Regions from separate parts of the Streptomyces sp. NBC_01216 genome, predicted to be linked through region 2. Evidence: riboswitches for the same ligand, from Rfam matches in the RefSeq annotation. Region 2 holds a riboswitch; the other holds the start of a gene.

Region 1 (14,294 bases), 2.3 Mb from region 2:
CAGCAAGATCCCCGGTGTCGAGGCCACGGACACGCACGTCGCGTTCCGCACGTACTCCCAGCACGACCTGGAAGCGGCCTTCGCCATCGGCCTGGAGTCGTAACACCGCTCCGGCACGGGGCCTCCCGGAGGAGGGCCCCCTTCACTCGTACGGGTGGGTGCTCAGCCGCGGTCCGGGACGCACCGGCCGTCCTCGGTGCGGTACTTCCACCGGGCGCCGTCGCGGACCAGTTCCTTCACGGCTCCGACGAAACGCTCCACGTGCTCGTCGGGGGTGCCGGCGCCGAAGCTCACGCGGATGGCGTTGAGCGACGCCCCCCGGTCGCCCGGCGCGGCTTCCGGGGCACCGCACTCACCGACGTCCTCCGGGTCGCCGCCGAGCAGGGTCCGCACCAGCGGGTGGGCGCAGAACAGGCCGTCGCGGACACCGATGCCGTACTCGGCGGAGAGCGCGGCGGCGAAGTGGGAGCTGTTCCAGCCCGCCACCACGAAGGAGACCACGCCGACCCGGGTGGGCGCGGGTCCGGCGGAACCCTCCCCGAAGAGCGAGAGCACCGTCACCTCGGGCACCTCGGCCAGGCCGTCCAGGACCCGGGCGATCAGGCGCTGCTCGCGGGCGACGAGGGTGTCGAAGCCTGCCTCGGTCAGCGCCCGGCAGGCGGACGCGATCGCGTAGACGCCGATGACGTTCGGGGAGCCGGCCTCGTGGCGGGCGGCGGTGGTGTGCCACTCGACGTCCACTCCCCCGTCGGCGCGGCGGGCGACCTTCCGGGACGCGCCGCCGCCGGCCAGGTACGGTGCGGCGTCCTGGAGCCAGTCGGCGCGGCCGGCGAGGACGCCGGAGCCGAACGGGGCGTAGAGCTTGTGGCCGGAGAAGGCGACCCAGTCCACGTCCGACTCCCGGACGGACAGGGGGTGGTGGGGCGCGAGCTGGGCGGCGTCGAGCACGACGCGGGCGCCGTGGGCGTGCGCCGCGGCGGTCAGTTCCCCGACGGGCCAGAGTTCCCCGGTGACGTTGGACGCGCCCGTCACGCAGACCAGGGCGGGGCCGTGCGGTGCCCGCGCGGCGAGGGCCCGCTCCAGGGTCTCGACGGCCTGCTCCGGGGTGCGGGGCGCGTCGAGGAAGGTGACCTGGGCGTCCCGCCAGGGCAGCAGCGAGGCGTGGTGCTCGGTCTCGAAGACGAAGACCCGGCAGTCGGCCGGGAGCGCGGCGGCGAGCAGGTTGAGCGAGTCCGTGGTCGAGCGGGTGAAGACGACCTGGTCGCCGGGGCGGCAGTCGAGGAACTCGGCGACGGTGGCCCGGCTGCTCTCGAACAGGTCGGTGGACAGCTGGGAGAGGTAGCCGGCGCCCCGGTGGACGCTGCCGTAGTAGGGGGCGTACGCGGCGACGTCCTCCCAGACCCGCTGGAGCGCCGGGGCGCTGGCCGCGTAGTCGAGCGCCGCGTAGGTGACCTCGCCCCCGGTCACCAGCGGGACGGTGACGTCCCGGCCGAGGACCGGCAGAGGCTCGGCGCAACAGCCTTCGGCGGCGTCGGCGTCGGCGCCGACGACCGCGGGCCCGGGGACGGTGTAGGTGCCGGGCACGATGGCGGGCGTGGCGGTCGCGTCGGCGATGAGGGCGTGCGGGCGTGCGGACATGGCGAGGTCTCCCTGCGGGACGGGGTGTCCCCCGCCATCGCGGGGGAGGTGACGTGAGAAGCCCGCGGGGCACGACGAAGGATGCCGCTCACGGGGGACGCCTCGACGTACGGCGTGGAAGGGCCGTACGGAGGGGTGGGAAAAGGGCCGGAGCCCTAGCGCATTCGCTTGCTCACGAGACTGCTCCCTCGAGGACCAAGGACCCCAGGGTTCCGCAGGGGTCCGCGCTTGCCGCGGACCTTGCTGTCCACGGCCTGGTCTTCACCCGGGGCACCCCGCCACGGACGGAGGGTTGCCGGACAGCAAGCCGGGGCCTGAACGCTGTCACTCATGACCTGACCCGAAGTTATGCCACGTGATCGCTCCCGCGCAACCCGTGTCCGGATCCCGGAACGAAGCGGGGCCCCGCCGAAGCGGGGCCCGGCGACCACTCGTCAGGCGTTGCTGGCGGCGACCCAGCGCTCCAGGGCCCGGCGTGCCGCCCCCGAGTCGATGGACTCCGCCGCCTTGGCGATGCCCGCGCTCAACTGCTCCGCGAGGGTGCCCTCCCCCGGGTCGAGCGCCGTCAGCGCCGCCGCGGAGTTCAGCAGGACCGCGTCCCGCACCGGACCCGTCTCGCCCGCGAGCAGCCTGCGGGCGACGTCGGCGTTGTACGAGGCGTCGGCGCCCCGCAGCGCCTCCACGGGCACCAGCTCGATGCCGACGTCCCGGGGGTCGAACGCCTCCTCGCGCACCGAGCCGTCCCGGACCACCCACACGCGGGAGGTGGCCGTGGTGGTCAGCTCGTCCAGACCGTCGTCACCGCGGAAGACCAGGGCGGAGGAACCGCGTTCGGCGAGCACGCCGGCCATGATCGGAGCCATCCGGGGGTCGGCGACACCGGTCGCCTGGGCCCGGACCCTGGCCGGGTTGGTGAGGGGGCCGAGGAAGTTGAACACCGTCCGCACGCCGAGCTGACCGCGGGCGGTGGCGACGTGCCGCAGCGCCGGGTGGAACCTCACCGCGAAGCAGAAGGTGATGCCGGCCTCCTCGGCGACCTCGGCCACCCGCTGGGGAGTGAGCTCCAGGTTGACGCCGAGCTTCTCCAGCACGTCGGAGGCGCCGGACGCGGAGGAGGCCGCCCGGTTGCCGTGCTTGACGACCTTGGCGCCGGTGCCGGCCACCACGATCGCCGACATGGTCGAGATGTTGACCGTCTTCGCGCCGTCGCCGCCGGTGCCGACGATGTCCACCGAACGGCCGGGAACCTCGATGGTGCGCGCGTGCGCGTACATCGTCCGGACGAGGCCGGAGATCTCGTCGACGGTCTCGCCCTTGGCCCGCAGCGCGACCGCGAAGCCCGCGATCTGCACGTCGGTGGCCTCGCCGCTCATGATGCGGTCCATGGCCCAGGCGGAGTCCTCGCTGCCGAGGTCGCCGCCGTCCAGCAGCGTGTTCAGCACACCGGGCCAGGAGCGGCCCGCCGTGGTCGGTCTCCCCCTCGCTTCGCTGGTGGTGCCCCCACCAGCGGGGCTAGCAGCGCTCATGGCAGCTCCAGATTCGGCACGTCTCGGTGGTGATCCCACCCTATCGACCCGGCGGGACGGCGAAGAGCCCCGTCCATCGAATGGACGGGGCTCCCGCTGTGGCGACTTCAGGTCAGGTGATCAGTGGTGGCCGTGGCCGCTGGTGATCTCCTCGTACTCCTCGGCGGTGGGCTTGACGATCTGGCTGTCCGCGCCGTAGTAGCTCCGGTTGAGCTTGACCCGGAGCTTCTCCAGCGCGCCGACCTTGCGCTCCACGCCGTTCTCGTCGACCAGCGGTCCGAGCTCGGCCGGCCGGTTCTGCTCGTGCGACGTGAGGCGGTACAGCTCGCCCTGGCTCAGCGGCTGGTGGACCTCGACGAACTCACCGTGCGGCAGGCGCTTGATGATGCCGGACTCGCGACCGTGCAGCACCTTGTCCTTGTCCCGACGCTGGAGGCCGAGGCAGATCCGCTTCGTGGCGATGAACGCGAGGACCGGTCCGACGAAGAAGAAGATCCGGACGAACCAGGTGATCGAGTTCAGCGACAGGTGGAAGTGGGTGGCCCAGAGGTCGTTTCCACCACCGATGAGCATGATCATGTACGCGGTGATCCAGGCGACACCGAAGGCGGTCCGCGTCGGAGCGTTGCGCGGGCGCTGCGCGATGTGGTGCTCGCGCTTGTCGCCCGTGATCCAGGACTCGATGAACGGGTAGACCGCGATCGCCGCCAGGACCGCCGGGAAGATCGCCAGCGGGATCATCACGCCCAGGACCAGCGTGTGGCCCCAGAGGTTGATCTCCCAGCCCGGCATGACACGGATCAGGCCCTCGGCGAAGCCCATGTACCAGTCGGGCTGGGCGCCGGTGGACACCTGGTCCGGGCGGTACGGGCCGAGCGCCCAGATCGGGTTGATCGAGGCGATCGCCGAGATGACCGCGATGACACCGAAGACCAGGAAGAAGAAGCCTCCGGCCTTGGCCATGTAGACCGGCAGCAGCGGCATGCCCACGACGTTCTTGTTCGTCCGGCCGGGGCCCTCGAACTGCGTGTGCTTGTGGTAGAAGACCAGGATCAGGTGGGCGACCACCAGACCCAGCATGATGCCGGGCAGCAGCAGGATGTGGGCCGAGTAGAAGCGGGCCACGAAGTCGCCGCCGGGGAACTCCCCGCCGAAGAGGAACATCGACAGGTACGTGCCGATGATCGGCACGGACAGGATCGCGCCCTGCATGAAGCGGACACCGGTGCCGGACAGCAGGTCGTCCGGGAGCGAGTAGCCGGTGAAGCCGGTGAACATGCCCAGGAAGAACAGCAGGAAGCCGAACAGCCAGTTGATCTCACGCGGCTTGCGGAACGCGCCGGTGAAGAACACGCGCATCATGTGCACGAACATGCCGGCGAGGAAGATCAGCGCCGCCCAGTGGTGGATCTGCCGGATGAGCAGGCCACCGCGCACATCGAAGGAGATGTGCATGGTCGAGTTGAACGCCTCGGACATCAGCTGGCCCTGGAGCGGGATGTAGCTGCCGTGGTACTCCACCTCGTTCATCGACGGGTGGAAGAACATCGTCAGGTAGACGCCCGTCAGGATGATGATGATGAAGCTGTAGAGGCAGATCTCACCGAGCATGAAGGACCAGTGGTCCGGGAAGATCTTCCGCATGTTGGCCTTGGCCAGGGAGTAGATCCCGAGACGGCCGTCGGCCCAGTCGGCGACCCGCTCACCGGCGGGTGCCTTCTTCTTCGAATCGGTCACAGTGCTCATCCGCGCTCCCAGAAGGCAGGGCCGACGGGCTCGTCGAAGTCGCCGAGCGCCTCCAGGAAGCCCTTGTCGTTCACGCCGATCCGCAGCTGCGGAAGAGCGTGGCCGGCCGGGCCGAAGATGACGCGGGCGCCGTCGGACAGGTCGAAAGTGGACTGGTGGCACGGGCAGAGCACGTGGTGCGTCTGCTGCTCGTACAGCGAGATCGGGCAGCCCACGTGGGTGCAGATCTTCGAGAAGGCGACGATGCCCTCGTGCGACCACTCGAGCTCGCGCTTGTCCTTGATGTCCTCCGGCTGGATCCGGACGATCATCAGGGCGGCCTTGGCGATCTCGGTCTGGAAGTCGTGATCGTGCTCCGACAGACCCTCGGGCATGGCGAAGGTCAGCGAACCGACCGCGACGTCCTCGGGACGCAGCGGCTCGTGCGTGTTCATGTTGATCAGCTGGAGGCCCTTGGCCCACATGGTGCTGCGGAGCTTCTTCTCCGGCAGCGGACCCATGTCACGCAGCAGCACGACGCCGGACAGCGGAACGAGCGCCAGCGCACCGAACATCGTGTTGCGGATCAGCTTGCGCCGTCCCATGCCGGACTCGGAGGCGCCGACGGCGAAGTCGGCCATGACCTTCGCCTTGGTCTCCGTGTCGGCCTGGATGGCGTGACGCTCGTCCGTCATCTCGACGTCGGACATCAGGGTGCGGGCCCAGTGGACCGCGCCCGCGCCGATGAAGAACAGCGCGGCACCGAGGGTCAGCCCCAGGGAGAAGTTGAGCGCGGACACCCGGCCGAAGGGCCAGATGTACACGATCTTGTCCACCGGGAAGATCACGTACGAGGCGATGAAGCCGACCGTGGCCAGCATCGACAGCGTGAACATGAAGGCGACCGCACGCTCGGACCGCTTGGCGGCCCGCTCGTCGATGTCCTGGATGCGGGGCTTGTGGGGCGGGAGGCCCGGGTCGGCGAACGGGTCGTCGGCGACCATGACCGCGCCGTGCGCGGTGTCCTGCGCTGCGGGCAGGTTCTCTTCTGGAATCTCTTGGCTACTCATGACTTCTTGGCCTTAGCGGTGTGGGCCGCGACCCAGACGGCAACGGCGATCAGCGCACCCAGACCGAACACCCAGGCGAACAGACCCTCGCTGACGGGGCCGAGGCCACCCAGGCTGAGTCCGCCGGGGTTGTCGGCCTCGTCGCTGTTGACGGCCTTGACGTACGCGATGATGTCCCTCTTCTCCTTCTCCGGCATCGTGGTGTCGGGGAAGGAAGGCATGTTCTGCGGGCCGGTCTGCATGGCCTCGTAGAGGTGCTTCGGGCTCACGCCTTCGAGGTTCGGGGCGTACTTGCCGTACGTCAGCGCGCCGCCCTCACCGGTGAAGTTGTGGCACTGGGCGCAGTTCGTGCGGAACAGTTCGCCACCGCGGGCGGCGTCGGCTCCGTCCGGGTTGTACTGGCTTTCCTTCGGCGTGATCGGGCCGGCACCGAGGGAGGCGACGTACGCCGCGAGCTGATCGATCTCAGCCTGCGAGTAGATGACCTTCTTCTTCGGGATCTGGGCGCCGGGCTGCTGGGCCGGCATGCGGCCCGTGCCGACCTGGAAGTCCACGGCGGCGGAGCCCACGCCGACCAGCGAGGGGCCGTCAGAGGTGCCCTGACCGCCGGTTCCGTGGCAGCTGGCGCAGCCGACGGAGTAGAGCTTCTTGCCCTCCTCGATGGCGAGGGACTGGGCGGTTTCATCGGCCTTCGCCGTGCCCGCGGGCGCGAACGCGGCGTACAGCCCCCCCGTGGCCGCCAGCGCGAGAAGTAGGACGACGACCGCCGCCAGCGGATGGCGTCGTCGTGCGGAGAGCTTTTTCACGGATTACCCCGGTGTCAGGATCTTCTGCGTCGGTGCTTGCTGGATGTGCTCGGGCCGGGCCCGATTACTTGATCATGTAGATCGTGGCGAAGAGGCCGATCCAGACGACATCGACGAAGTGCCAGTAGTAGGACACGACGATGGCGGCGGTTGCCTGCTCGTGAGTGAACCTCTTGGCGGCGTACGTCCGGCCCAGGACCAGCAGGAAGGCGATGAGACCGCCCGTCACGTGCAGGCCGTGGAAGCCGGTGGTCAGGTAGAACACGGAGCCGTAGGGGTCGGACGAGAGCGAGAGCCCCTCGTGCTTGACCAGCTCGGTGTACTCGAAGACCTGGCCGCCGATGAAGATCGCACCCATCACGAACGTGATGATGAACCACGTCCGGAGCTTCTTCACATCGCCCCGCTCGGCGGCGAAGACGCCGAGCTGGCAGGTGAGGGAGGAGAGCACCAGGATCGTGGTGTTGGTCGCCGAGAACGGGAAGTTCAAGGCCGAGGCCTTTTCCGCCCAGAACTCGGGTCCCGTCACCGATCGCAGGGTGAAGTACATCGCGAAGAGGGCCGCGAAGAACATCAGCTCGGAACTCAGCCAGATGATGGTCCCGACGCTGGTGAGGTTCGGTCGATTGACCGACGGGTGCGCGTGCCCGGTTTCTACTGTCGTTACTGTCGCCACGACCGACATTATGTCGGTCGCTTATCCCGACCTCACTCCGGGGGGTGCCGTTCGGAGTGTCAGGGGGTCCTGTCCAGCCCGAACGGCCCAGCGAAGGACCCTCCCGTACGGCGTCGAAGCGGTGTTGACGGCCTGTGGGGAGGAGTAGGCTCCGCCGCATCGGTTGATGACCTTCACGGAGGAACGATGCAGTCGAGCGCCACGGTCCTGGTCTACAGCGACGACGCGAACACCCGCGAGCAGGTACGCCTCGCGGCGGGACGCAGGCCCGCGGCCGACGTTCCCCCGGTCGAGTTCATCGAGTGCGCGACACTCCCGGCGGTGCTGAAGCACCTGGACGAGGGGGGCGTCGACGTCTGTGTCCTGGACGGCGAGGCCGTCCCCGCGGGCGGGATGGGCGTGTGCCGCCAGATCAAGGACGAGATCTTCCGCTGCCCGCCGGTGCTGCTGCTGATCGGGCGCCCGCAGGACGCCTGGCTGGCCACCTGGAGCCGCGCGGACGCCACGGTGACCCTCCCGGTCGACCCCGTCGACTTCGCGGCCTCCCTGGCGGACCTGCTGCGTTCCCGGCTCGCGCTGTCCCTCTGAGAGCCTGTCGACCGGAGGCCACCCGACGGGATCTGAGAGCCGGCCGGGTGGCCTCCGCACGGCCCGAGGGCACCCGGGCGGGCACTCGGCGGGCGCCGGGCGCGGCGGCCGGTCAGACGGACGGCCGCAGACGCGCGGTGTTGGTGGTCACGGCGGTCGCCGCGCCTCCGGCGGCGCCGGTCAGGGCGCTGCCCTGGCGCCACTTGTCCCAGGGCATGTTCCAGTCGCCGAAGCCGTTGCCGAAGGTGTCCATCGTCTCGCCGATGCTGTTGACGGTCTGCACGATGTCACCCGGACGGACGGTTTCGAAGAACCAGGCCGCGTTGCCGGTCGACATGCCGACGCAGCCGTGGCTGACGTTCGCCACTCCCTGCGAGCCGACGGACCAGGGTGCGGCGTGGACGTATTCACCACTCCAGGTGACACGGGTCGCGTAGTAGACCGGCAGGTCGTACGACTCGGAGCTGCCCTCCGCGATGCCGACGCTGGTGCCGCGCATCCGGACGTAGTACTCCTTGCCGAGGACGACCTTGATGCCGTTTCGGGTGGAGAAGCCCGGTTTGCCGGTGGTCACCGGAATGGTGTTGATCACTTCTCCGTTGCGCTTCACGGTCATGTAGTGCGAGCCCGCGTCCGCGAGGGCCTCGATCCGGTCGCCGATGGTCAGCTTGAGCGGCTTCGACGCGCCGCCGTAGAGCTTGTCGCCGATCTTCACCCCGTCGAGGTTCCCGGAGACCGTGATCGACGCGCCGGCGGGCCAGTACTCCTTCGGACGGTAGTGCAGCTTCTTGTCGTCGACCCAGTGCCAGGCGCCCTCGACGGCGGGCGTGGATCGCACCTTCAGCGCCCGCTCGACGACCGCGCGAGCCGCCTTGTCCTCGATGGGGCGGCTCAGCTCGGCCGTGACGGGCTGCCCGACCCCGTAGGTGCCCGCCTCCGGGCCGAACGCGACGAGCAGCGCCCGCTCCGCCGGGGCCGTCTCGAACGTGTACGTACGGGTGCCGGGTGCGCCGTCCTCGTTCTCCGTGGAGACCCTGACGGTGTACCGGCCGCCCGCCGTGAGCGCGCCGGTGGAGCGCCAGCGCTGCCCGTCGGCGGTGAGTTCGCCCGCCAGGTGGTGTCCGGCCTCGTCGAGGGCCGTCACGTCGGTGATGCGGCCCTCGCCGTCCTTGACGGTGATCTCCAGCGGCTTGTCCGGGTCGGCCTTCTTGCCGTCCGTCGGAGCGCTGAAGGAGATCTGCTGCCCCGCGTCGTACGGCTTGGCCGACAGCGGATGGTCCTCGGAACCCGAGCAGGCGCTGCCGGCGGCGGTGAACGTGAGGGCCATAAGAGTGCAGCTCAGAACAGTCCGAATGCGCGGCGTGTCGTTCATGACATCACCGTAAGAACAATCCACGCGCCCAGCGCGCCGAGTGCTGCAAACGAGGGGCCCGGCCACTTCGGTGACGAAGTGTCCGGGCCCCTCGGGGTCCTGCGGGTGGGACGGTGCCGCTACTGGTTCTGGTTCTCACCGCGGTAGAACTCGAACACCCAGCCGAAGAGGCCGACGAGGATCAGCGGAGCCGAGAAGTACAGGATCCACCAGCCCATCGCCACGCCGAGGAAGGCCAGGGCGCCGCCGACGGCCAGCGAGAGCGGCTGCCAGCTGTGCGGGGCGAAGAAGCCCACCTCCCCGGCCTCGTCCGCGACGTCGGCCTCCTTGTCGTCCTGCGCCAGGGCGTCCACGCGCCGGGCCGTGAAGGCCAGGTAGTAGCCGATCATGATGCACAGGCCGAAGGCCAGGAAGAGGGCCGTCGTGCCGACCGGCTCCTTCGACCACACGCCGTAGAGGATGGCCATGGCGAGCACGAAGACGCTCAGCCAGATGAACATCTTGCCCTGGATCTTCACTTGCCGGCCTCCTTCTCACCCGCGAGGGCCTTCTGCGGACCGTGGTTCTCGAGCTGGTCGACGGCCGCGATCTCGGGGTGGTGCAGGTCGAACGCCGGGGATTCGGAGCGGATCCGCGGCAGGGTGAGGAAGTTGTGCCGGGGCGGCGGGCAGGACGTCGCCCATTCGAGCGAACGGCCGTAGCCCCACGGGTCGTCGACCTCGATCTTCTTGCCGTACTTGGCGGTCTTCCACACGTTGTAGAAGAACGGCAGGATCGACAGGCCCAGCAGGAAGGACGAGATCGTCGAGACGGTGTTCAGCGTGGTGAAGCCGTCGGCGTCGAGGTAGTCCGCGTAGCGGCGCGGCATGCCTTCGGCGCCCAGCCAGTGCTGCACCAGGAAGGTGCCGTGGAAGCCGATGAACAGCGTCCAGAAGGTCATCTTGCCCAGCCGCTCGTCCAGCATCTTGCCGGTGAACTTCGGCCACCAGAAGTGGAAGCCGGCGAACATCGCGAAGACCACGGTGCCGAACACGACGTAGTGGAAGTGCGCCACGACGAAGTACGAGTCCGAGACGTGGAAGTCCATCGGCGGCGAGGCCAGGATGACACCGGTCAGGCCACCGAAGGTGAAGGTGACCAGGAAGCCGATCGTCCAGAGCATCGGTGTCTCGAAGGACAACGAGCCCTTCCACATGGTTCCGATCCAGTTGAAGAACTTCACGCCGGTCGGTACGGCGATGAGGAACGTCATGAAGGAGAAGAACGGCAGGAGGACGCCGCCGGTCACGTACATGTGGTGGGCCCACACGGTCACGGACAGACCGGCGATCGCGATGGTGGCGGCCACCAGGCCGATGTAGCCGAACATCGGCTTGCGACTGAAGACCGGGATGATCTCGGAGACGATGCCGAAGAACGGCAAGGCGATGATGTACACCTCGGGGTGTCCGAAGAACCAGAAGAGGTGTTGCCACAGCAGGGCTCCGCCGTTGGCCGCGTCGAAGACGTGGGCACCGAACTTGCGGTCCGCCTCCAGGGCGAACAGCGCCGCCGCCAGGACCGGGAAGGCGAGCAGGACCAGCACACCGGTCAGCAGCACGTTCCAGGTGAAGATCGGCATGCGGAACATCGTCATGCCCGGAGCGCGCATGCAGATGATCGTGGTGATGAAGTTGACCGAACCGAGGATCGTGCCGAAGCCGGAGAAGGCCAGGCCCATGATCCACAGGTCGGCGCCGACACCCGGCGAGCGGACCGCGTCCGACAGCGGGGAGTAGGCGAACCAGCCGAAGTCGGCCGCACCCTGCGGGGTGAGGAAGCCGGCCACCGCGATGATCGAGCCGAAGAGGTACAGCCAGTACGCGAACATGTTCAGCCGCGGGAACGCCACGTCGGGCGCACCGATCTGGAGCGGCATGATCCAGTTCGCGAATCCGGCGAACAGCGGCGTCGCGAACATCAGCAGCATGATCGTGCCGTGCATCGTGAACGCCTGGTTGAACTGCTCGTTCGACATGATCTGCGTACCCGGACGGGCCAGCTCGGCGCGCATGAAGAGCGCCAGCAGACCGCCGATGCAGAAGAACGCGAACGACGTGACCAGGTACATCGTGCCGATCGTCTTGTGGTCCGTGGTGGTCAGCCACTTGATCACGACGTTGCCGGGCTGCTTGCGCCGCACGGGCAGCTCGTTCTCGTACGAGTCCTCAGCTGCGGCGGCACCCTGGGGTTCGTTGAGGATGCTCACAGTTGGTTCTTCTCCGCGTTCCTGGCCGGGTCCGTCTGCTCAATGCCCGACGGGATGTAGCCGGTCTGCCCCTTCTCGGCCAGCTCCTTCAGGTGCTGCTGGAAGCGCTCCGGGGAGACCACCTTGACGTTGAAGAGCATCCGGGAGTGATCGACACCGCACAGCTCGGCGCACTTGCCGAGGAAGGTGCCTTCCTGCGTCGGGGTGACCTCGAAGGCGTTGGTGTGACCGGGGAGGACGTCCTGCTTCATGAGGAAGGGGACCACCCAGAAGGAGTGGATGACGTCACGGGAGGTCAGGACGAACCGGACCTTCTCGCCCTTGGGCAGCCACAGGGTCGGACCCGGGTTGCCGGTCTGCGGGTTCCGGTCACCGGGGATACCGGCGTCGTAGACGCCACCGGCGTTCGCCGGGAAGTCGTCCTGGAACTTGTCCGGAATGGCGTCGAGGTTCGGGGCCGTCTGCGCGTCACCCTCCACCCCGGGCACGTTCTCGATGTAGTTGAAGCCCCAGCTCCACTGGTAGCCGACCACGTTGATGGTGTGGGCCGGCTTGTCTGCGAGCGACAGGAGCTTCGACTCGTCGCGCGCGGTGAAGTAGAAGAGCACGGAGACGATGATGAGCGGAGTGACCGTGTACAGCGCCTCGATGGGCATGTTGTACCGAGTCTGCGGAGGTACCTCCACCTTGGTGCGGCTGCGCCGGTGGAAGATGACGGACCACAGGATCAGTCCCCACACCAGGACGCCCGTGACGAGCGCTGCCGCCCACGAGCCCTGCCAGAGGGAGAGGATCCGAGGCGCCTCTTCCGTTACCGGGGTGGGCATACCAAGGCGGGGGAAGTCTTCCCAGTTGTACGAGCAGCCGGTGGCTGTCGCCAGGATCAGGCCCGCAGTCAGCACCTGCGGCAGCTTCCGCCGCATCGGGCGCCGCGACGAGCGGTCGGAGCCGTTGGGACTCACGTAGCGCCTTCCCGAGAGTCTCGGCCCGCGCTGGTCGGCTACGGCCGTCTCGCTGGTCGGTCGCCGCCCCGGCCGCGGGCAGGGGTTTGGATGTTTATGCGGACCAAACCCTACTGGACGCTATTTGGGGTCGCGCGGGGAGGGTGCCCAACGCGCCGTCCGACTCCCCGAAGGGATGGACCCCTCCCTTCCGCGGCGGGCTCCGGGAGGACCGGACGCCGTTCGACCGGCCGTGCGGGCGGGGTATCTGACGGAGGCTTAGCGAAGGCCGGTTAGCGTGGGCGGATGCCGTACTTCGACGCCGCGTCCGCCGCTCCACTGCACCCCGTCGCCCGCCAGGCGCTGCTTGCCTCCCTGGACGAGGGCTGGGCCGATCCCGCCCGGCTGTACCGCGAGGGGCGGCGGGCCAGGCTGCTGCTCGACGCGGCGCGGGAGGCCGCGGCGGAGTCCGTGGGGTGCCGTCCCGACGAGCTCGTGTTCACTCCTTCGGGGACGCGCGCGGTTCACGCCGGGATTTCCGGAGCGCTGGCGGGGCGTCGGCGTGTCGGGAACCGTCTGGTGGTCTCGGCGGTGGAGCACTCCTCCGTCCTGCACGCCGCGCAGGCGCACGCCGCGGTCGGCGGCACGGTGACGGAGGTCCCCGTCGGGCGGTCGGGCGCGGTGGAGTCGGCGGCTTTCGCGGCGGCGCTGGACACCGGGACCGCGCTGGCCTGCCTCCAGTCGGCCAACCACGAGGTGGGCACCGCGCAGCCGGTGGCGGAGGTCGCCGAGGCGTGCCGGGCCGTGGGGGTGCCGGTGCTGGTGGACGCGGCCCAGTCGCTGGGCTGGGGCCCGGCCGAGGGCGCCTGGTCGCTACTGACGGCGAGCGCGCACAAGTGGGGCGGCCCGCCCGGGGTGGGCCTGCTCGCGGTCCGCAAGGGCGTGCGCTTCGCCGGCCAGGGGCCCTCCGACGAGAGGGAGTCGGGCCGGGCACCCGGTTTCGAGAACCTGCCGGCGATCGTGGCCGCGGCGGCGTCGCTGCGGGCGGTGCGGGCGGAGGCGGCGGCCGAGTCGGCGCGGCTGCGGGTCCTGGTGGAGCGCATCCGGAGCCGGGTACCGGAGCTGGTGCCGGACGTGGAGGTGGTGGGCGACCCGGTGCGCAGGCTCCCCCATCTCGTCACCTTCTCCTGTCTCTATGTCGACGGGGAGTCGCTGCTGCACGAGCTGGATCGGGAGGGTTTCTCCGTTTCATCCGGTTCGTCGTGCACGAGTTCGACCCTGACACCCAGCCATGTGCTGCGGGCGATGGGGGTGCTGAGCGAGGGCAATGTGCGGGTGTCGCTGCCGGCCGGCACGCGGGAGGAGGACGTGGACCGGTTCCTGGCGGTGCTGCCGGGCGTGGTGGCGGCGGTACGGGAGCGGCTCGGCGCTCCGGAGACGACCGCGGCGCCGGTCACGGCGCCGGCGCCGGGCGGGCGGGTCGTGGACGCCCTGGGCAAGCGGTGTCCGCTGCCGGTGATCGAGCTGGCCAGGGTGATCGGCGACGTCCCGGTGGGCGACACGGTCACGGTCCTGTCGGACGACGAGGCGGCGCGGCTGGACATCCCCGCCTGGTGCGAGATGCGCGGCCAGGAGTACGTGGGCGAGGAGTCCTCCCCGCGCGGCGGCGCGGCCTATGTGGTGCGGCGCCTGGCGTAGCCCGGC
Region 2 (14,294 bases):
CGCGACGGTACGGCGGGTGGACCCGGCGACCGGGACGAGCGCGTCGCGCACCCGCAGGCCGGCCAGCCGGGAGCGCAGCACCTCGCCGGTGGGGCCACCGACGAAGCCGGTGGCGACGGCCTCGTGACCGAGGGCGCCGAGCACGCGGGCGACGTTGAGCCCCTTGCCACCGGGGCGCTCGATGACCTGGGTGACACGGTGCGAGGCGTGCGGGGTGAGGGCCGGCACCCGGTAGGTGAGGTCCAGTGCCGTATTGAGGGTGACCGTGAGAATCACCTGTTCACCCCCCGTGTGCCGTGCCGATCGCCTGCCGTTCGCGCCCCGATCATGCCAAACGGAAGGCGGCAGGCCCAGTCCCCGGGCCTGCCGCCTTCCGTTCGGATGAAACAATTCGTGTCAAAATCAGCCCACTTGGGGCTCAACCACCCAGCTGCCCTTGCGCATGACGCCCTTGAGGTCGAAGTTCTCGTCCAGGACGACCAGGTCGGCGTCCTTTCCGGGGTCCAGTGAGCCGACCTTGTCGTCGACGCCCAGCAGCCGGGCCGGGTTGGCGGAGATGGCCGCCACGACGGACTCGACCGGCAGGCCGTCGACGGTCACCGCCCGTTTGAACGCGCGGTCCAAGGTGAGGGTCGAGCCGGCGATCGAGCCGCCCTCGACCAGCCGGGCGACCCCGTCCTTCACCTCGACCGCCATCGATCCGAGCGCGTAGTGCCCGTCACCGAAGCCGGCCGCGTCCATCGCGTCGGTGATGAACGCGACGCGTCCCGCGCCCGCGTGATGGAACGCCAGTTCCAGCGCCGCCGGGTGCAGGTGCGTGCCGTCGTTGATCAGCTCGACCGTGATCCGCTCGTCCTCCAGGAGCGCGGCGATCGGGCCGGGAGCGCGGTGGCCGAGCGCGGGCATCGCGTTGAAGAGGTGCGTCGCCACGGTCGCGCCCGCGTCGATGGCCGCCCGCGTCTGCTCGTAGGTCGCGTCGGTGTGGCCGACGGCGGCGATCACGCCGTGCTCGGCCAGCAGCCGCACGGAGTCGATGCCGCCGGGCAGCTCGGTCGCGAGCGTCACCATCCTGGCCTGGCCGCGGGCGGCGTCGATCAGTTTGCGGACCTCGGCCGGGTCGGGGTCGCGCAGCATCGTCTCGTCGTGCGCGCCCTTGCGGCACGGGGAGATGAACGGCCCCTCGAAGTGCAGGCCCGCGATCTCGCCCTGTTCGGCCAGCTCGGAGAGCAGGCCCGCGCGCCGGCCGAGGAAGTCCATGTCGCCGGTCACGAAGGAGGCGACCACGGTGGTGGTGCCGTGCAGGCGGTGGGTGTGGACACCGTGCAGCACCTCGTCGGCGGTGCCGGAGGTGAAGGAGGTGCCGCCGCCGCCGTGGTTGTGCATGTCGACGAAGCCGGGCACGACCCAGTGGCCGGTCAGGTCGATGGCGGGCGTCTCGGCGGGAGTGCTGCCCGCGATGCGGCCGCCCTCGACGATCACACGTCCGTTCTCGACGATTCCGGTCGGCAGCACCACACGGGCGCCGGCGAGAACCTTGCGATCGGCCATCAGGCGGATACCTCCGGATCGGAGTCGTGGGGGGTGGTGGGTCGCCGGTCGGTGGGGAGCGGGGTGGCGGACCCTTCGGTGAAGGGCGCCCGGCGGTCGAGCAGGTCCCAGGCGAGCAGGCCGGCGCCCAGGCATCCGGCGGTGTCCCCGAGGGCCGCCGGCACGATGGCGGGCAGCCTCTGGAACGTGACGCGTTCCTCCACGGCGGCCCTCAGGGGTGTGAACAAGGTTTCCCCGGCCTCGGCGAGACCGCCACCGATGATGAGCGTGCGGGGGTCCAGCAGGGTGAGTGCGGTGACGAGCCCGTCGGCGAGGGCGTCGACGGCGTCCCGCCAGACCCGTACGGCGTTCTGGTCGCCGGACTCGACCGCCTTGGCGCAGTCGGCGGCGTCCGCCTCCGGGTCGTCGGAGGCCGCGGCCCAGGCGAGGGAGACGGCGGAGGCGGAGGCGTAGCGCTCCAGGCAGCCGCGCTGGCCGCAGCCGCAGTCGGTGCCGCCGGGGCGGACGACGATGTGGCCGATCTCGCCGGCGTAGCCGTGGGCCCCGGCCTCGATCGCGCCGCCGATGCCGATGGCGCCCGCGATGCCGGTGCCCAGGGGCACGAAGAGGAAGCGGTCGGCGCCGTGGCCCGCGCCGATCCGTCCCTCGGCGAGGCCGCCCGTGCGGACGTCGTGGCCGAGGGCGACGGGCACACCGTCGAGACGCTCGCTGAGCAGTGTGCGCAGGGGGACGTCACGCCAGCCGAGGTTGGCGGCGTAGACGGCGATGCCGTTCTCGGCGTCGACGATTCCGGGGACGGCGACTCCCGCGGCGGCGGCGGGCTGCCCGTAGCGCTCCAGGCCGTAGGCGCGCAGCTCCGCCGCGAAGCCGAGGATCGACTCCACCACGGCTTCGGGTCCACGCGCGCGCCCGGTGGCGCGCCGGGCCTCGTGGAGCAGGGTCCCGTCCGCCCCGACGAGGGCGGCCTTCATACCGGTGCCGCCCACATCCAGGGCGATGACGTGTCTCACGGGGAACAGTCTCGCGCGTCAACGGCAAAAAGGTCTAGTCCACTGGGCGAGATTGTTGCGCGAGCATACAAATTCAGGCCGCGCCGAACGCCCCGGCACCCGGGGGAGGGGCCGCCCCCGCCCGTCGGAACCCCGTCCGCCCGGGTACGGGCGCGCGTTGCGAAAGCGATACCCAAGTGGTGTAGACCGCACGCCGTTTTCGGGAGACGATCGCACATCGATTCCGAGCAGAGGGTGGGGCAGTATCTGTGCAGCGGCGATTCCTTGGACTGACAGCGACCGTCGCCGCACTCGGGCTGAGTGCCGTGCTGTCCGGCTGCGGGCTCGCCGGCATCGGCGAGGACTCCGGCGACGTCACCCTCAAGCTGGTCGCCGCCGACTACGACCTCGTCGGTGGTGACTCCACCAAGAACTACTGGGCCGGCCTGGTGAAGGCGTACGAGGCCGAGCACCCCGGTGTGACGATCGACGTCCGGATCGAGTCCTGGAACGACATCGACCGCAAGGTCGCCGACATGGTGGCGGCCGGTGACGCGCCCGACATCGCCCAGATCGGCGCCTACGCCGACTACGCGGCGGCCGACGAGCTCTACTCCGCGGACGAGCTGCTCTCCATACCCGTCCAGGCGAACTTCCTCGCTCCGCTGACCGAGGCGGGGGAGATGAAGCGCACCCAGTACGGCCTGCCCTTCGTCGCCTCGACCCGGCTGATGTTCTTCAACGAGGACCTCTTCGACAAGGCCGGCATCAAGAAGCCGCCGACGAACTGGGCCGAACTGGCGGCCGACGCGGAGAAGCTGAAGGCCGACGGTGTGACCTACCCGTTCGCGCTGCCGCTCGGCCCGGAGGAGGCGCAGGCCGAGTCGATGATGTGGATGCTCAGCGGCGGCGCCGGCTACACGGACCTCACCGACCACTACCAGATCGACTCCGAACAGAACGTCCACACCTTCGAGTGGCTGAAGGAGAACCTGGTCGAGAAGGAGCTCACCGGTCCCATCGCCCCCGGCGAGCTCAACCGCAAGGAGGCGTTCGCCGCCTTCACCCGCGGTGAGGTCGGCATGCTCAACGGCCACCCCTCGCTGTTGCAGGAGGCGGAGAAGAAGGGCGTCAAGGTCGGCAAGGTCGCGCTGCCCGGCATCGAGGGCAAGCCCAAGTCGTCCATGGGCGTCGCCGACTGGATCATGGGCTTCAAGCAGAACGGCAACCGCAAGGCGATCGGCAGCTTCCTGAACTTCGTCTTCAGCGACAAGAACGTCCTGAAGTTCGCCGGCGACAACGATCTGCTGCCCGTCACCGTCAGCGCCTCCGGAACGATGCGCGAGGCGCCCGAGCACGAGAACCTGCGGGAGTTCCTCAAGGAGCTGCCGGACTCGCAGCTCCCGCCGGTCGGCAAGACGTCCTGGGCGAAGGTCAGCGACACCATCAAGAAGAACATCGGCAAGGCCGTCGAGCCGGGGAGCAGCACGTCGGACGTCCTCGGGAAGATCGCCCGGGAGGCGAAGACCCTGGAGAACGCCGAGTAGCACGCGGCCGTCCGGTCCGGTCCGGCCGGTGCCGGCGCCCCGACCGCCGGGTCCCGTCCGAAGCCGCCGCGGAACCCCTTCCGAGGGCGTGCGCGGGCCGGGCGGGTCGGCGAGCGCATAAATTGGCTCGTATGACGAACGATGACGGAGCCGGGCCCGGCGGCCTCGAAGAGCGCGAGCGCGCCGTCCTCGCCGTGGAGCGCCGCTCCTGGCCCGGCCCCGGAGCCAAGGAGCGGGCCGTCCGCGAGCAGCTCGGCCTCTCGCCGACCCGCTACTACCAGCTCCTCAACGCCCTGCTGGACGATCCGCGCGCCCTCGTCCACGACCCGGTGACCGTCAACCGCCTGCGCCGGGTCCGCGCCGAGCGGGAACAGCGGCGCTGAGAACCCGAGAGGCTCCCGGCGCGGGCCACGCTCCCGGAGCGCACACGGCTCCTGCCGACACCGTCGCGACGGCCCCGCTCCGTCGGTAGGGTCGTCACATGGTCAGCCTTCCGCACCCGACCACATCCGCCGGCCGCGACGGCCTGGCCGCGCTCCTCGCGCGGCCCGAGAAGGCGGTCGTCGCCCTCGACTTCGACGGGACGCTCGCCGAGATCGTCCCCGATCCCGAACAGGCCCGCGCCCACCCCGGCGCCGTCCCCGCCCTCGCCGCGCTGGCGCCGCGCCTCGCCTCGGTCGCCGTCGTGACCGGCAGACCGGCGGGGGTCGCGGTGCGCTACGGCGGCTTCGCCGGGGTCCCCGGCCTGGAGCACCTCGTCGTCCTCGGCCACTACGGCGCCGAACGCTGGGACGCCGTCACCGGCACGGTCGTCGCCTCCGCCCCGCATCCGGGTGTGGCCGCCGTGCGCGCCGAACTCCCCGGTTTCCTGGACGGCATCGGTGCCTGGCCGGGCACCTGGATCGAGGAGAAGGGCCGCGCGGTCGCCGTCCACACCCGCCGGTCCACCGACCCCCAGGCCGCCTTCGAGGCGCTCAAGGCCCCGCTCGCGGACCTCGCCGCTCGGCACGGCCTGGTCCTGGAGCCCGGCCGTATGGTCCTGGAACTGCGCCCGCCGGGCGTGGACAAGGGCGTGGCACTCGCGGAGTACGCACGGGAGGTGGGCGCCGGGTCCGTCCTGTACGCGGGGGACGACCTGGGCGACCTGCCGGCCTTCGCGGCGGTGGAGAAGCTGCGCGCGAACGGGACGCCCGGCCTGCTGGTGTGCAGCGGTTCGGCGGAGGTCCCGGAACTGTCGGACCGGGCCGACCTCTCGGTCCCGGGCCCGGCCGCGGTGGTGGGATTCCTGGCGGGCCTGGCGCGGGCGCTGCGCGGCGCGGGCTGAATCCGGGCGGCCCGCACCCGCCCGCGAGGGTGCCCCGGCCCCCGGGCCGGAGGTCCCGCCTGCCCGCCGGCACCCGACAGGTTCTAACCGCCCAGCGCCTCCAGCTGGGCCAGGAACCACTGCTGCGGCGGCAGCGCCGTGGCCGCCGCGGCCAGGCGCTTCGTGCGCTCGGCACGCTCCGGCCCGCTCATCGTCAGCGCCTCGTGCAGGGCGTCCGCCGTGCCCGTCACGTCGTACGGGTTGACCGTGATCGCGTCCTCGCCCAGCTCCTCGTGCGCGCCCGCCTCACGGGACAGCACCAGGGCGCAGCCCTCGTCGGAGACGACCGGGATCTCCTTCGCGACCAGGTTCATGCCGTCCCGGATCGGGTTGACCAGAGCCACGTCCGCCAGGCGGTAGGCCGCCAGCGAGCGGGCGAAGTCGTCCTTCACGTGCAGCACGACCGGGGTCCAGTCGTCCGTGCCGAACCGGGCGTTGATCGCCGCGGCGACCCGGCCGACCTCCTCCGTGTAGGCGCGGTAGACCGCCAGGTCCTGCCGGGACGGGTAGGCGAAGGCCACGTGCACCACCCGGCCGTGCCACTCGGGGTGCTCCTCCAGCAGGGCGCGATAGGCGTGCAGGCCCCGCACGATGTTCTTCGACAGCTCGGTGCGGTCCACCCGCAGGATCATCCGGCGCCCCGGTCCCACCTGTTCGCGCAGTGCGGCGAGGCGTTCCTCGACGTCCGGCCGCCGCGAGCGTTCCCGTAGGAAGTCCGCGTCGGCGCCGAGTCCGTACACCCCCAGCTCCGTGCCGCCGGTGCCGCCCGTCACCTCCGCGCAGCAGTCCGCGAAGGCGTCCGCCCAGCGCCGGGTGAGGAAGCCCAACCGGTCGGCACCGAGCATGCCGCGCAGCAGCCCGAGCGCCACGTCGTCCGGCAGGATCCGGAAGTACTCGGGCGGCGCCCACGGCGTGTGCGAGAAGTGCCCGATGCGCAGGTCGGGGCGGAGCGCGCGCAGCATCCCCGGCACCAGCGCCAGGTGGTAGTCCTGCACCAGGACGCGGGCGCCGTCGGCAGCCTCGGCCGCCAGCGCCTCGGCGAACGCCCGGTTGTACGTCTCGTACGAGGTCCACCGGCGCCGGAACCCGGCGTCGAAGACCGGCTCCAGCGGCGTCTCGTAGAGCATGTGGTTCACGAACCAGAGCACCGAGTTCGCGACGCCGTTGTACGCGTCGGCGTACACGGCCGGGTCGATGTCCAGCATCCGGACGCCGGGTTCGCCGATCCCGAGCCGGACCGCCTCACGGTCTCCGTCGCCGAGCGCCGCGCACACCCACAGACTGTCCTCGGAGGACACGGCGCTCAGGCCGGAGACCAGTCCGCCGCCTCCCCTGCGGGCGTCGAGCGAGCCGTCCTCACCCCGCACGTACGAGACCGGTCCGCGGTTGGAAGCCACCAGCACAGAAGCCATGTGGCCAACCTAGCCCGTCGCGGAAACGCTCAAACGTACGTATACAAGACAGGCGGGTTCGGCCACCTTCAGTGGTCGGCCCGGCCGCGCCAAGCGGCCCGCGCCACCACGGCCGTCGCCGCCAGGGCCAGCGCGAGGCCGCCGAGCAGCCACAGCCGCTCACCGCCCGCACCGGTCCGCGCCGGGGCACCGCCGGGTCCTTGTGCAGGTGCCGGCGCCGCGCTCCCTCCGGGGCCGGACGCCGAGGGGATCACCGCGGCGGCGGTGATCCCCTCGGCCGGCCGGGCGTGTGTCGTGCCGTGCCGGTCCGGCGGGGCCGCGTATCGGCCCGGTGCGGCGTCGGGCCGTGAGCCGGCGGGCGCCGCCCCGCTCGCCGCGTCGCCGGGGGCGGCCGCGAAGAGGAGCGCGCCCGCCGTCAGCCCGAGGGTGGCCGCCGTTCTGCCCAGATGAGAGGTGCGTCGCATGGAAGATCAATGTAGGCAAAACGGATCATAGGGGAGTGTTACGCCACGCGACGGTGCGCGTACTCCGCGATCTCGGCCATCGGAGGCCGCTCCTCGGTGTCCACCGCATACGTTCGGGGGACGAAGCCGCCCGGCCCGCCGCCCGCCTCCCCGCGCTCGAACTGCGTCAGCCGAGGTCGCACCAGGTTCCCGCGCGAGAGCCGCAGCTGTGCCGTCCGGTAGATCGCCGCCGCCATCCGGCCCAGTGCCCGCTCGTCCTGATGCCGGTGCTTGCGCACCCCCACGTCCACCTGCGCGAGGGCGTCCAGACCGGCCGAGTGCAGCGCGTCGACGAGCAGCCCCAGCTCCACCCCGTAGCCGACCGGGAAGGGCAGCCGTTCCAGCAGCGACCGCCGCACGGCGTACTCGCCGCCCAGCGGCTGGACGAAGCCGGCCAGTCGCGGCCAGTGCAGGTTCAGCAGCGGACGCGCCACCAGCTCGGTCACCCGGCCGCCCCCAGCCGGCGCGTCGCCGAGCGGGCGGTCGTACATCGCCTTCACGAAGTCGACCTCCGGATCGGTGAGCAGGGGCCCGACGATCCCGGAGACGAAGTCCGCCGAGAAGTCCCGCAGGTCCGCGTCGACGAAACAGACGACGTCCCCCTCGGTCACCATCAGTGAGCGCCACAGCACCTCGCCCTTGCCGGGCAGGGACGGAATCCGCGGCAGGATCGCGTCACGTGCCACCACCCTGGCCCCGGCCGCCGCCGCCACCCCGGCCGTACGGTCGGTGGAACCGGAGTCGACCACCACCAGCTCGTCCACGAGCGGGACGGCCTCCGACATCAGCTCCCGCCGGATCACGGAGACGATGTCCCCGACCGTCGCCTCCTCGTTCAGGGCCGGCAGCACGACGCTGACCCGCGTCCCGCGCTTCGCGGCCAGGAGCCGCTCGAGCGGACGGTCTGTCACGGACCAGGACCGCCGGGCCAGCCAGCGCTCCACTTCATCCAGCACGTCCGTTACTCCCCAGTCGGCGTCGGTGTGATCCATCTCGCGGTTCGGACGACTGTCTCGACCGTCCGTGCCTTCGGTTACAGTCTTGAACAACGCGGACACCCGGCGCACGCCGGGGTACCGGCGACACAACCGCACCACACAATCGAATACCGCTCATCCAGAGGGGCAGAGGGAAACGGCCCGTTGAAGCCCCGGCAACCCTCCAGCCGGTCTCGTCCGCAGTCGCCAGCACTGCGCCCGCGAGGCTCCCGGCTAGGGAAGGTGCCAAATCCGTCTCATGGCGACGTCCGCCATGAGAAAGATGAGGAGAAAGGGCCTCGCCTCCATGGCTGTACAGACTGCCTCCACCGCCTCCGCGGTCGACCTCGGTCCCGCGTCCGGACTCTCGTGCCGGGAATGCGGTGAACTCTTCCCCCTTGGCCCGATCTTCGCCTGTGAGCTGTGTTTCGGCCCGCTCGAAGTCGCGTACGACCTTCCCCTCGGGGACCCCGAGTCCCTGCGGAAGCGGATCGAGGCCGGCCCCGCCAACATCTGGCGCTACGCCCCCCTGCTGCCCGTCCCCGCCGACGTCGCCGAGAAGCCGAACCTGAATCCGGGCTGGACCAAGCTCGTCCAGGCCGACAACCTCGCCGCCGAGCTCGGGGTCGAGCCGGGCCGCCTCTTCGTCAAGGACGACTCGGGCAACCCGACGCACTCCTTCAAGGACCGCGTCGTCGCCCAGGCCCTCGAAGCCGCCCGCGCCTTCGGCTTCACCACCCTGTCCTGCTCCTCCACCGGCAACCTGGCCGGAGCCGTCGGTGCCGCCGCCGCCCGCGCCGGCTTCCGCTCGTGCGTGTTCATCCCGCACGACCTGGAGCAGGGCAAGGTCGTCATGGCCGCCGTGTACGGCGGCGAGCTCGTCGGCATCGAGGGCAACTACGACGACGTCAACCGCTTCTGCTCCGAACTCATCGGCGACCCGCTCGGCGAGGGCTGGGGCTTCGTCAACGTCAACCTGCGCCCGTACTACGGCGAGGGCTCCAAGACGCTCGCGTACGAGATCTGCGAGCAGCTCGGCTGGGTGATCCCGGACCAGCTGGTCGTCCCGATCGCCTCCGGCTCCCAGCTCACCAAGATCGACAAGGGCCTCCAGGAACTCGTCAAGCTCGGCCTCGTCGAGGACAAGCCGTACAAGATCTTCGGCGCCCAGGCCGCGGGCTGCTCCCCGGTGTCGGCCGCCTTCAAGGCCGGCCACGACGTCGTCCGCCCGCAGAAGCCGAACACGATCGCCAAGTCCCTGGCGATCGGCAACCCGGCCGACGGCCCGTACGTCCTGGACATCGCCCGCCGCACGGGCGGCGCGGTGGAGGACGTGGACGACGAGCAGGTCGTCGAGGCGATCAAGCTGCTCGCGCGGACCGAGGGCATCTTCGCCGAGACGGCCGGCGGCGTGACGGTCGGCGTCACCAAGAAGCTGATCGAGGCCGGCCTCATCGACCCGAACCTGACCACCGTGGTCCTCAACACCGGCGACGGCCTCAAGACGCTGGACGCGGTGGCCGAGACCTCGCAGGCGACCGCCACCATCCGCCCGAGCCTCGACGCGTTCCGCGACGCCGGCCTGGCCCACTGACCACCCCCGTTACGGAAGGCAGCACTCCCATGAGCGTCAAGGTCCGCATCCCCACCATCCTCCGTACCTACACGGGCGGTCAGGCCGAGGTCCCGGCGGAGGGCACCACCCTCTCCGAGGTCATCGCCGACCTGGAGAAGAACCACACGGGCATCGCGGCCCGTGTCCTGGACGACCAGGGCAAGCTGCGCCGTTTCGTGAACGTGTACGTCAACGACGACGACGTCCGCTTCGAGCAGGGACTGGAGACGGTGACGCCGGACGGCGCCGGCGTCTCCATCATCCCGGCGGTCGCCGGAGGCTGCTGACGCCCCGGGAGTTACCCGCAGTCACCTGAATTGCCCCTTCCGTCGAGAAACGGAAGGGGCAATTCTGCATGGTTGAGCACGATAGAGTTGGGGAAACCCCCTCCGCTGCTCATGCCGGGTGCATATGAGAATGCGCCTCGACCTGACAAGAAGCAGCCAAAGTGTTCGAGTCTTGTGTACCTTCTGCGCGTTTTGCCGGGCCCGACTTGCCCCGGGATTCAGCGGATCCTCCTTAATCCTCCTTTCTCGCGTGCCCAGAATTCTCGCCCGATTGCCCTGTTGCAGAGGGCAGTTGGGCAGATACATTCAGCCGCGGTCGACGCGTTCCGGCGCAGGGTCTGACCCGGGGCCGCGAGGTGTGGTCCCGCGCAAGGGCCAGTAATAGGGGAGTTAGGCATGGCTCAGGGCACCGTCAAGTGGTTCAACGCGGAGAAGGGCTACGGCTTCATCGCGGTCGACGGTGGTGCGGATGTATTCGTCCACTACAGCGCGATCCAGATGGACGGCTACCGCACCCTTGAAGAGGGTCAGCGAGTCGAGTTCGAGATCTCGCAGGGCCAGAAGGGTCCGCAGGCGGACATGGTCAAGCTCGCCGTCTGAGCGCGGCGCCATCGGCCACCACATACGCACTCACGCACGAGGGGTCCGCATCCGGTGAGGATGCGGACCCCTCGTGCGTTCCCCGGCGCCCCGGGCCGACCGTGCGCCGTCCCCACCCGCACGGGCACCCGCACCGCGCCCCCGCCGCGCCTCCGCCCGTCCTTCCCGGCGTGTCGCCGGCTCGTTCCGCCGGGTGCCGGGCCCGCCGTGCCGTCGCCGTCCGCGGTCGTGCCGCGGCGCCGCGGCACCGTCGTGCGCCCTGGTCGCACCGGCCGCGTCGAGCCGTCCGGCACCCCGGACAGGGGCCGCGCGCCCGCCCCGCCGGGCCCCGGCCCCCGGCCGACGTCCTTCGGAACGGTCTTGCACTCTCCGGGGTCGAGTGCTAATCATTGGCGTTAGCACTCTGAAGGTGAGAGTGCTGACGAGGATCGGGCAGACGAGGCCCGCGGCCAGGTGGGGCAAGGAACCATCGGGTACGCAGGCCGTCCGTCGCGGGCGTCGGCGCGGTCCTGGAGCGTTATCCACCCCATGTCCGGGAGGACCACTTCACATGGCCAAGATCATCGCGTTCGACGAGGAGGCCCGGCGCGGTCTCGAGCGCGGCATGAACCAGCTCGCTGACGCCGTCAAGGTCACCCTCGGCCCGAAGGGTCGCAACGTCGTCCTCGAGAAGAAGTGGGGCGCCCCCACGATCACCAACGATGGCGTGTCCATCGCCAAGGAGATCGAGCTCGAGGACCCGTACGAGAAGATCGGCGCCGAGCTGGTCAAGGAAGTCGCCAAGAAGACGGACGACGTCGCCGGCGACGGTACGACCACCGCGACCGTTCTCGCCCAGGCGCTCGTCCGCGAGGGCCTGCGCAACGTCGCCGCCGGCGCCAACCCGATGGCCCTCAAGCGCGGCATCGAGAAGGCCGTCGAGGCCGTCTCCGCCGCCCTGCTCGAGCAGGCGAAGGATGTCGAGACCAAGGAGCAGATCGCTTCCACGGCCTCCATCTCCGCCGCCGACACCCAGATCGGCGAGCTCATCGCCGAGGCCATGGACAAGGTCGGCAAGGAAGGCGTCATCACCGTCGAGGAGTCCCAGACCTTCGGTCTGGAGCTCGAGCTCACCGAGGGTATGCGCTTCGACAAGGGCTACATCTCGGCGTACTTCGCCACCGACATGGAGCGTATGGAGGCGTCCCTGGACGACCCGTACATCCTGATCGTCAACTCCAAGATCTCCTCCGTGAAGGACCTGCTCCCGCTCCTGGAGAAGGTCATGCAGTCGGGCAAGCCGCTGCTGATCATCGCCGAGGACGTCGAGGGCGAGGCCCTGTCGACGCTGGTCGTCAACAAGATCCGCGGCACCTTCAAGTCCGTCGCGGTCAAGGCGCCCGGCTTCGGCGACCGCCGCAAGGCCATGCTGAACGACATCGCCATCCTCACGGGCGGCACGGTCATCTCCGAGGAGGTCGGTCTCAAGCTCGAGAACGCCGGCCTGGACCTGCTGGGCCGCGCCCGCAAGGTCGTCATCACCAAGGACGAGACCACGATCGTCGACGGCTCCGGCGAGAGCGACCAGGTCGCCGGTCGCGTCAACCAGATCCGTGCCGAGATCGAGAACTCCGACTCGGACTACGACCGCGAGAAGCTCCAGGAGCGCCTCGCGAAGCTGGCCGGCGGCGTGGCCGTCATCAAGGCCGGTGCCGCGACCGAGGTCGAGCTCAAGGAGCGCAAGCACCGCATCGAGGACGCCGTGCGCAACGCCAAGGCGGCCGTCGAGGAGGGCATCGTCGCCGGTGGTGGCGTGGCCCTGCTGCAGGCATCCTCGGTCTTCGAGAAGCTCGAGGGTGACCTCACGGGCGACGAGGCCACGGGCGCCGCGATCGTGAAGCTGGCCCTCGAGGCCCCGCTGAAGCAGATCGCGATCAACGCCGGTCTCGAGGGTGGCGTCGTGGCGGAGAAGGTCCGCAACCTGCCCGTCGGCCACGGCCTCAACGCCGCGACCAACGAGTACGTCGACCTCATCGCCGAGGGCATCATCGACCCGGCGAAGGTCACGCGCTCCGCGCTCCAGAACGCCGCGTCGATCGCCGCGCTGTTCCTGACCACCGAGGCCGTCATCGCCGACAAGCCGGAGAAGGCCGCCGCGGCCGCTCCGGGCGGCATGCCGGGCGGTGACATGGACTTCTGATCCTCACCGGATCGGACGTTCTCGCATCACGCGAACGAGGGCGGTACTCCCAGCCGGGGGTGCCGCCCTCGGGCGTACCCGCGGCGGAACGAGGCGGGGCCGGGAAGCGGCGAACGGGGGACGCGTACGTGTCCTCGTCAAGGCGTCGCGGTCCCGGCCGGTGAGCGGGGGGATTCGGGCACCCGGGGCGGAGCGGCCATCGCGTTCCGGGCCGCCGCCGCGTGGTCGCGGACCCGGGCGGCGGGGAGTGGCACGGTGCGTGCGGCGGGCGGCTGTTCGCCCCGGCACGGGCCGCAGTCACCGTCACGGAGCGATTCGGCGTACCCGGGGGTGCCGCAGGTGGCGCATTCCAGGAGGCGGAGCGGCGGGCGCTCGCGACGCACGGGCTCGGGCGGAAGCTTGTCGGTGAGGCGCCTGCGGGCGAGCGCGGCCGGGTGGTGGACGGAGACCGGCAGCCCCCGGGTGAGGGCGCGCGTCACGTCGTCCTCGGTGGCGTCGCGGGCGAACCAGGCGTCGACCAGGGGCGCGAGGGCCCGGCACTCGGTGTGGGAGAGGGACATCGCCGCGTCGGTCCGGCCGAGGGCGGCCAGCAGGACGTAGGCACGGGAACGGGTGGGTTTCCGCTCCGGCACGTCGCCGCGCTGGAAGGCGGACCACCAGGAGTCGTCCCGCGCGGTCCGGGACCACCACGTCCGGGTGATCCAGAGGCCGTCGAGGCACTCGCGTCCACGGCGCAGATGGCCGGCCCGGGTAATGCGGGTGAGGGCGGTGCGCAAGGCGCACTGGCCGTAAGGGAGATGCCTGGCCGGCGTCTTCACCGAGATGTCGCTGCCGTCCGGCAGCCGGTCGATATACGCGGCGACGGCGGCCTCACGCGGCGCGAGGTGCGCGAAGTCCGCCGTGGAGCGGGGGGTTTGGTACGGCGCGGTGCGCTTGCCGTAGCCGGGGTTGGCGAAGGGGTGCGGGGCGGCACTAAACTCGGCGTCAGCCATAAGATCGCTCTTCTCGATCTCGTTGGTGAGGCCCTCGCAGGTGTTCCCGCACCGACGGGGGCCGTTTGCGTGTCTTGTCGCTCCCGAAAGGTAGAGGCATATGACAGTCCGTGGCGATTCGGTCGCGGAAGGTCAACTCTCGGGGTGGGTGGGTTGTATCCCAGGCCCGTACCCCTTCCGCGGAAAGAGGGCTCGGAGCGCGAGGCTTGAGCTTCGGGCCGCGGGCGCGGAGGCGACGGCGCGGATGACCGGCTTTCGGGGCGGGGCGGGGCGGGGCCGAAT

The links. Region 2 has a riboswitch for S-adenosylmethionine ahead of thrC (threonine synthase). Riboswitches for the same ligand answer to the same signal wherever they lie in the genome.
Region 1: another riboswitch for S-adenosylmethionine. It lies ahead of OG393_RS24500 (aminotransferase class V-fold PLP-dependent enzyme); the one in region 2 lies ahead of thrC (threonine synthase).

The regions. Positions count from the first base shown of each region.
Region 1 covers NZ_CP108677.1:5,455,612-5,469,905, reverse strand. Annotated here, with positions in the region: gene OG393_RS24505 (Lrp/AsnC family transcriptional regulator) at 1-103, shown strand, start outside; gene OG393_RS24500 (aminotransferase class V-fold PLP-dependent enzyme) at 163-1,638, opposite strand; SAM riboswitch class IV at 1,858-1,974, opposite strand; gene trpD (anthranilate phosphoribosyltransferase) at 2,073-3,164, opposite strand; gene qcrB (cytochrome bc1 complex cytochrome b subunit) at 3,285-4,910, opposite strand; gene qcrA (cytochrome bc1 complex Rieske iron-sulfur subunit) at 4,907-5,959, opposite strand; gene qcrC (cytochrome bc1 complex diheme cytochrome c subunit) at 5,956-6,765, opposite strand; gene ctaE (aa3-type cytochrome oxidase subunit III) at 6,830-7,450, opposite strand; gene OG393_RS24470 (hypothetical protein) at 7,628-8,029, shown strand; gene OG393_RS24465 (L,D-transpeptidase) at 8,142-9,401, opposite strand; gene OG393_RS24460 (cytochrome c oxidase subunit 4) at 9,521-9,919, opposite strand; gene ctaD (aa3-type cytochrome oxidase subunit I) at 9,916-11,649, opposite strand; gene ctaC (aa3-type cytochrome oxidase subunit II) at 11,646-12,611, opposite strand; gene OG393_RS24445 (cysteine desulfurase/sulfurtransferase TusA family protein) at 12,897-14,288, shown strand.
Region 2 covers NZ_CP108677.1:3,109,987-3,124,280, reverse strand. Annotated here, with positions in the region: gene OG393_RS13510 (1-phosphofructokinase family hexose kinase) at 1-276, opposite strand, end outside; gene nagA (N-acetylglucosamine-6-phosphate deacetylase) at 403-1,548, opposite strand; gene OG393_RS13500 (ROK family protein) at 1,548-2,558, opposite strand; gene OG393_RS13495 (ABC transporter substrate-binding protein) at 2,807-4,084, shown strand; gene OG393_RS13490 (DUF3263 domain-containing protein) at 4,216-4,467, shown strand; gene otsB (trehalose-phosphatase) at 4,566-5,408, shown strand; gene OG393_RS13480 (alpha,alpha-trehalose-phosphate synthase (UDP-forming)) at 5,492-6,859, opposite strand; gene OG393_RS13475 (hypothetical protein) at 6,928-7,323, opposite strand; gene OG393_RS13470 (glucosyl-3-phosphoglycerate synthase) at 7,362-8,318, opposite strand; SAM riboswitch class I at 8,472-8,629, shown strand; gene thrC (threonine synthase) at 8,623-9,933, shown strand; gene OG393_RS13460 (MoaD/ThiS family protein) at 9,963-10,241, shown strand; gene OG393_RS13455 (cold-shock protein) at 10,638-10,841, shown strand; gene groL (chaperonin GroEL) at 11,392-13,020, shown strand; gene OG393_RS13445 (hypothetical protein) at 13,158-14,012, opposite strand; gene OG393_RS13440 (CPBP family intramembrane glutamic endopeptidase) at 14,294-14,294, opposite strand, start outside.